2 regions of the Leifsonia sp. NPDC014704 genome follow, and region 2 is predicted to be linked to the other one. Evidence: predicted binding sites of a transcription regulator. Region 2 holds the regulator's gene; the other holds the start of a gene.
What was found. The regulator HspR, encoded in region 2, represses chaperone genes until heat shock. The targets are predictions, from matches to a motif close to AAGTTGAGTCNNNNNGACTCAACTT.
Positions count from the first base shown of each region.

Region 1: the regulator HspR is predicted to act here: its motif matches at 1,937-1,961, upstream of ACF1AJ_RS07590 (ATP-dependent Clp protease ATP-binding subunit).

Region 1 covers NZ_JBIBYW010000001.1:1,553,626-1,557,023, forward strand. The annotation lists gene ACF1AJ_RS07590 (ATP-dependent Clp protease ATP-binding subunit) at 1-1,918, opposite strand, end outside; gene ACF1AJ_RS07595 (aldo/keto reductase) at 2,029-2,847, opposite strand; gene ACF1AJ_RS07600 (Lrp/AsnC family transcriptional regulator) at 2,904-3,359, opposite strand.
Region 2 covers NZ_JBIBYW010000002.1:893,488-896,885, reverse strand. The annotation lists gene tdh (L-threonine 3-dehydrogenase) at 1-460, opposite strand, end outside; gene ACF1AJ_RS15800 (cysteine hydrolase family protein) at 581-1,318, shown strand; gene ACF1AJ_RS15795 (heat shock protein transcriptional repressor HspR) at 1,395-1,808, opposite strand; gene ACF1AJ_RS15790 (DnaJ C-terminal domain-containing protein) at 1,811-2,821, opposite strand; gene ACF1AJ_RS15785 (nucleotide exchange factor GrpE) at 2,954-3,398, opposite strand, start outside.

The sequences.
Region 1 (3,398 bases), on a different contig from region 2:
TGCGGCGCACGCGCTCGGTCAGCTGACCGGCCTCGTCGTAGCCGACGTACCCGGGAGGGGCGCCGACCAGTCGCGCGACCGTGTGGCGCTCGCCGAACTCGCTCATGTCGAAGCGCAGCATCGCCTTCTCGTCGCCGAACAGCGACGATGCGAGCGACTTGGCCAGCTCCGTCTTGCCCACACCCGTCGGGCCGAGGAAGAGGAAGCTGCCGACCGGGCGGCGCTCGTCACCGAGGCCGGTGCGGTTGCGGCGGACGGCCTTCGCGACCGCGACGACCGCGTCGTCCTGACCGATCACGCGCTGGTGCAGCTCCGACTCGAGGCGCGCGAGGCGCTCGCGGTCGGCCTCGCCGATGCGCGACACCGGGATGCCGGTCGACCGGGACACGATGGCCGCGATCTCGGGCTCGCCGACGACGGCCTCGACCCGCGGGGCGGAACCGAGCTCGTCCAGCGAACGCTGCACGGCCTCGATCTCGTCACGCAGACGCGACGCCTCCTCGTAGTGCTCGGCCGCGACGGCGGAGTTCTTCTCGGACTCCAGCGTGGCCAGGCGCTCCATCAGAGCGGAGGTGTCGACGCGCTTGCCCAGCGACAGGCGCAGACGCGCTCCGGCCTGGTCGATCAGATCGATCGCCTTGTCGGGCAGGAAGCGGTCGGAGATATACCGGTCGGAGAGCTCGACGGCGGCGCGGATCGCGTCGGCCGTGTAGGTCACACCGTGGTGCTCCTCGTACGCGCCACGGAGGCCGTCGAGGATGAGGACCGCGTCCTCCACCGACGGCTCGCCGACGGTCACCGGCTGGAAGCGGCGCTCGAGTGCCGGGTCCTTCTCGATGCGGCGGTACTCCTTGAGCGTCGTCGCGCCGACCAGGTGCAGGTCGCCGCGGGCCAGGCGGGGCTTCAGGATGTTGCCCGCGTCCATCCCGCCGGACTCGCCGGACCCTCCGGCGCCAACCACGGTGTGCAGCTCGTCGATGAACACGATCAGCTCATCCTTGCCGTCGCTGATCTCGTCCATGAGCTTGGTGAGCCGCTCTTCGAAGTCGCCGCGGTACCGGGTCCCTGCGACCATTCCGGCGAGGTCGAGGGAGACGACCTTCTTGTCCTGCAGCTGCTCGGGCACGTCGCCGGAGACGATCGCGCGGGCGAGGCCCTCGACGATCGCGGTCTTGCCGACGCCGGCCTCACCGACCAGCACCGGGTTGTTCTTGGTGCGGCGGGAGAGGATCTCGACGGTCTGCTCGATCTCGTCCAGGCGTCCGATCACCGGGTCGAGCTTGCCGTCGCGGGCGAGCGCCGTCAGGTCGGTGCCGAACTGGTCGAGCATCGGGGTCTGCGAGTCGTCCTGCGCAGCGTCCGGGTCGCCGGGCTGACCGGCGCCGACGGTGGTGCTCTGACGCATCGCCTCGGTGAGGGCCTCCGGCGTGACGCCGGCGGCCTGCAGCACGCGGCCGGCCGGGGCGTCCCGCCCGATCACGAGCGCGAAGAAGACGTGCTCGGGGTCGATGTAGGTCGAGCCGGAGGCCTGAGCCACCTGGTACGCGTGGAAGAGGGCGCGCTGGAGCGGCCCGGTGATGGATGCGCCGTCCGCCTGGATCATGTCGCCCGGGGCGGGCAGGCGCGACTCGGCGGCTTCGGCGACACGGGAGGGGTCGACGCCGATGCGGCGCATGGCGTCGGCGGCCGGCTCCTGCTCGGCCATCACGCGCAGCACGTGCAGCGCGTCGAGCTCGCTGTGGCCGTGCTGAAGCGCGAACCGTCCGGCCTCCGCCAGGATCTCCTGGGTGCGCCGGCTGAGGAAGCGGCTGATGTCGATGGAGCGTGCGTTGCGCGCACGCTCACCCGCGAGGTACCGGGCGAGGAACTCGTCGAACGAGTTGGCGCCGTCACCGTCGGGAGTGAAGTTCTCAGGCACGTGTTCTCCTGTTTCTGAAAGTTGAGCCTTGTGCACTCAAGTCCAACGCAGGAGGGATGGCCTTATTCCCGTGTGCCCGATTTGGTCATGCCCGTAGGCACCCCGACGCGTCACTCACCCGAATCGAGGGCGTCGAGCGCGGCCACATCCTCCGCAGACAGCTCGAAGTCGACGTCGGCGTTCTCGCGGATGCGCTCGGGCGTCGTCGACTTCGGCAGCGGCAGGATGTCCTTCTGCAGCAGGTAGCGGATGCTCACCTGGGCGACTGACTTGCCGTACTTGTCGGCGATCTCCTTGATGTCGCCGTTGTCGAGCAGGCGCCCGGTCGCGAGCGGCGAGTACCCCTCGACGAGGATGTCGTGTTCCGTGCTGTACGCGGTCGTCTCGGGCTGAGTGTTCCCGACGAACCAGCGGATCTGGTTCGCGTGCGGCACCACCTCGGTCGCGTCGATCAGCGACTCGAGGTCGGCGACCTCGAAGTTGCTGACGCCGATCGAGCGGGTGCGGCCCTGCTCGTACAGCTCCTCGAAGACCTTCCACACCTCGATGTTCCCGGCCCGGTGGTCGCTGCCGATGGCGTTCCAGGGCCACGGCGCGTGGATGAGGTAGAGGTCGATCGGCCCGAGGTCCAGCAGCGCGGTCGACCGGTCGAAGGCGTGGCGTGCTCCCTCCGCATCCTTCACCTCGGCGGGGCACTTGGTGGTGATGAAGATCTCCTCGCGGGGGATACCGCTGTCGCGGACGGCACGGCCGACGCTGGCCTCGTTGCCGTAGGCGCGCGCCGTGTCGATGTGCCGGTAGCCCGCGTCGAGAGCGGTGCGGACCGAGTCGTAGGTCTCGGAGCCGTCCGGGATCTGCCAGGTGCCGAACCCGATCTTCGGGATGGTGACGCCGTTCGACAGCGTGAAGGTATCGGTGAGTGCGGGCATGCGTGGTTCCTCTCTCGGAAGGATGCGGTGCCGCACATCGTAGCCCGCGCGCGGGATCAGTCCACCGGCTCCGGGCTCCCGTTGCGCAGGTGCTCGTAGACGACACTGGTGCGCACGTCGGCGATCTCCCGCCGCTGCGTCAGTCGGTCGATCACGAAGGCGTACAGGCTCTCGTTGTCGGCGACGGCGACGTGGACGATGAAGTCCTCGTTGCCGCTCGTGACGAAGACGCCGAGGGTCTCCGGCAGGGACGCCACCCAGTCGCGGAACCCCTCGATGACCGGCCGGGACGGCGGGCGGATGCGCACAGCGATGAGCGCCTGCACCGGCCGGCCGATGGAGGCGAGGTCGACGTCGAGCACTGCTCCGCGGATGATGCCCTTCCGACGGAGCGCCCGCGTCCGTTCCAGCGCGGTGCTCGGCGAGACGCCGACGGCCGCGGCGACGTCGCGATTGCTCTTCCGTGCATCCGACTGCAGTTCGCGCAGGATCGCCCGATCAAGTTCGTCCACGACGCCCAGGATAGAGCACCAGTCGAACGAAATTCGGAG
Region 2 (3,398 bases):
CGGCGTTGCCGAGCGGGTCGAACAGGGCGCCGACCTCCGGCTCGATGGCGCTGTGGTGCACCCAGACGTTCGTGGCGGGAAGGACGAGCTGCTCGGCGAAGGCGCCGTCGCGCTGCACTCCGACACCCTGGGTGCGGATGCACATCTGACGGCGGCCGGCTCGGCAGTTGCGGCAGGTGCCACAGACGATGTGCCCTTCGCCGGACACCAGGTCGCCGACCTCCACATCGCGGACCAGCGGTCCGACCTCGACGACCTCGCCGAAGAACTCGTGGCCGGGGATGAGCGGGGCCTTCACGGCCGACGCCGCCCAGTCGTCCCAGCGCTGGATGTGCAGGTCGGTGCCGCAGATGCCGGTGCGCAGAACGCGGATCCGGACATCCTCCGGACCCATCTCGGGCTCGGGGACATCCACCAGTTCGAGGCCGGGTCCGGCCTCGCTCTTGAACAGGGCTCTCATCGTCGCTTCCTCGTGGGAGTCGGTGTGCTTCATCGCTCGGCCGCCGGTGCGCCTTGTGGGCGCGGGCGGCCGAGCAAAAGCCTAGACCAGCCGTGGGACGGCGAGGGTTAGAGTTCAGCCATGAAGCGCGCGCTGATCGTGATCGACCTGCAGAACGAGTACGTCACCGGCAATTTGAAGATCTGCTACCCGGATCTGATGACATCCATCCCCAACATCGAGGTCGCGTGGGACGCGGCCGACGACCACGGGGTGCCGGTCGTCGTCGTGCAGCACATCGAGGACGAAGGGTCGCCGGTCTTCGCGCGCGGCTCGGACGGCGCCGCGCTGCACGAGACGATCATCGACCGCACGTCCGCGCACGTGGTGACCAAGGGGAGCGTCTCCGCGTTCCCCGGCACCGATCTTGAGAGCTGGCTGCGTGCGAACGCTGTCGACACGGTCACCATCGCCGGTTACATGACGCAGCACTGCTGCGCGGGGACGGCTCGGGATGCGTCCGAGCTCGGGTTCACCGTCGAGTTCCTGTCGGATGCCACGGGCACGCTCGACCTCGTCAACGAGGCCGGCGCCATCTCGGCGGACGCCCTCCACCGCAGCGTGCTGGTGACGATGCAGTCGGAGTTCGCCGCCGTCGCCACAACGGAGGAGTGGACGCTCGCGGTCGAGGCCGGTGACACGCTGCCGGTGTCGAACCTGTGGGACAGCACCGGCCACGCACGGCTCCCGGAGAAGCACGCCGAACTGCACAAGCTCATGCGCGAGGTGCGGGCCGGGATCGACGACGACATCGCCGCGACCGAGGCGCACAACATCCAGAACACCCTCTACGTAGGCCAGGGCGTCTCCTCGCTCTGACCCCGGCACCGAAGTGCACGTTGTGGCGGCTATTTCGGGGATTTAGCAGCCACGACGTGCACTTCGACGGAAGAGGTCAGCGCTCGAGGGGGCGCCAGACGACGAGCTGGTTGCTGCGGCGCACGCGGGTCCCGGCGCGCATCGAGACGACCTCGCCCTCGGAGCCGGCCGCGAAGACGCGGCGGCCGGGGCGGTTCAGGAGTTCGTCCGCGAGGGCGCTCTCCAGCTCCCGGACGCGGCCGCGGAGCTCCCCCACCTGGTCCTCCAGTTCGAGGATGCGGCGGATGCCCTCCAGGCTGACGCCCTCCGAGCCGAGGCGGGCGATCTCCTGCAGCTTCTCGATGTCGCGCATGGAGTAGCGGCGCGACTTGCCGGCCGTCCGGCTGGGGCTGACGAGTCCGAGCCGGTCGTACTGGCGGAGCGTCTGCGGGTGCATGCCCGCGAGCTCCGCCGCGATCGAGATCACGAAGACCTGGCTGTGCTCGTCCATCGTCAGCTCCGGGCCTTGGCCAGGATGTCGTCGCGCGGGTTCTCGTCGGGGAGCTTCGCGGCGAACGCCTCGAGCGCCTCCTTGGCGTCGGCGGACAGGTGCGACGGGACGGCGACCTGGACCACGGCGAGCAGGTCGCCGGTGCCCTTGCTGGTCTCGACGCCGCGCCCCTTGACGCGCAGCACGCGGCCGCTCGGGGTGCCCGGCGCCACACGCAGCTTGACGGGCTCGCCGCCGAGCGTCGGCACCTCGATGGTCGCGCCGAGCGCGGCCTCAGCGAAGGTGACCGGGACGTTGACGCGGAGGTTCAGGCCGTCGCGCTCGAAGACGGGGTGCTTGCGCACCGAGACGGTGAGCACGATGTCCCCCGCCTCCCCGCCGTCGGGGCTGGGCTGTCCCTTGCCTCGGAGCTTGATCTTCTGGCCGTCGGCCACACCGGCGGGGATCTTGACCTTGATGGGCTTGCCGTCGGACGCCTGCAGCGTGATGGTCTCGCCGCGCGTCGCGGTCACGAAGTCGATGGTGGTGTGTGCGGTCACGTCGCGGCCGCGCGTCGGGCCGCCGTAGCCGCGGAATCCGCCGGTCGTCGTGCCGAACCGGCCGTTGCCGAAGAGCCCGCCGAAGACGTCGTCGAAGTCGCCGCCGCCCTGCTGGAACCCCCCTCCTCCTGGAAAATACTGGCGCTGACCGCCCGCGCCGCCCTGGCCGAACATCCCGCCGAAGACGTCGTCGAAGCCGCCCTGGGCGCCGGACCCCGGCGCCGTGAACCGGGCACCGGTCCCCATGGCGCGGATCTGGTCGTACTCCTTGCGCTCCTCCGGATCGCTGAGCACCGAGTAGGCCTCGCTGATCTCCTTGAACTTCGCCTCCGCGGCGGCATCGCCGGGGTTGGAGTCGGGATGGTACTTGCGGGCGAGCTTGCGGTAGGTCTTCTTGAGGTCCGCCTCGCTGACGTCCTTGGAGACGCCAAGGACCTTGTAGAAGTCCTTGTCGAACCAGTCTTGGCTAGCCACGGGCGCCTCCTCTCAAGTCGTTGTCGGTGTTCGTGGATGAAGTCTGCATGAAAGATCGAGCGCGCACGGGCCGAGCGGAGCGGCGGGAACCGTTCCCCGCCGCTCCGCCATGCCGTGCGCCGTGTCGCCGGGTCAGGCCGGCACCGCGACGACGACCTTCGCCACCCGGACGGTGGTGGAGCCCAGCCGGTAGCCGGTCTCGACCACCTCGGCGACGGTGTCGGCCGTCACGCCGGGGGTGGGCTGCTGGAAGATCGCCTCGTGGATCTGCGGGTCGAAGGGCTCGCCCTTCTCGCCGTAGGGGGTGAGGCCGAGGCGCTCGACCGCGGTCCGGAGCTTCGCGGCGATGGTGAAGAAGGCGCTGCCCTCCCCCAGGTCGCCGTGCTTCTCCGCGCGCTCGAGGTCGTCGAGCACGGGGATGAGCCCCTTCACCGCGTCGCCGACCGCGCGCTCGCGCTCGATCTCGCGGTTCGCCTCGGTGCGCTTGCGGTAGTTCGCGTACTCCGCGGTCACCCGCTGGAGGTCGGCGAGGCGCTCGGCCGCGAGCTGCTCGGCGGTCGTCTGGCCGGAGAGGATG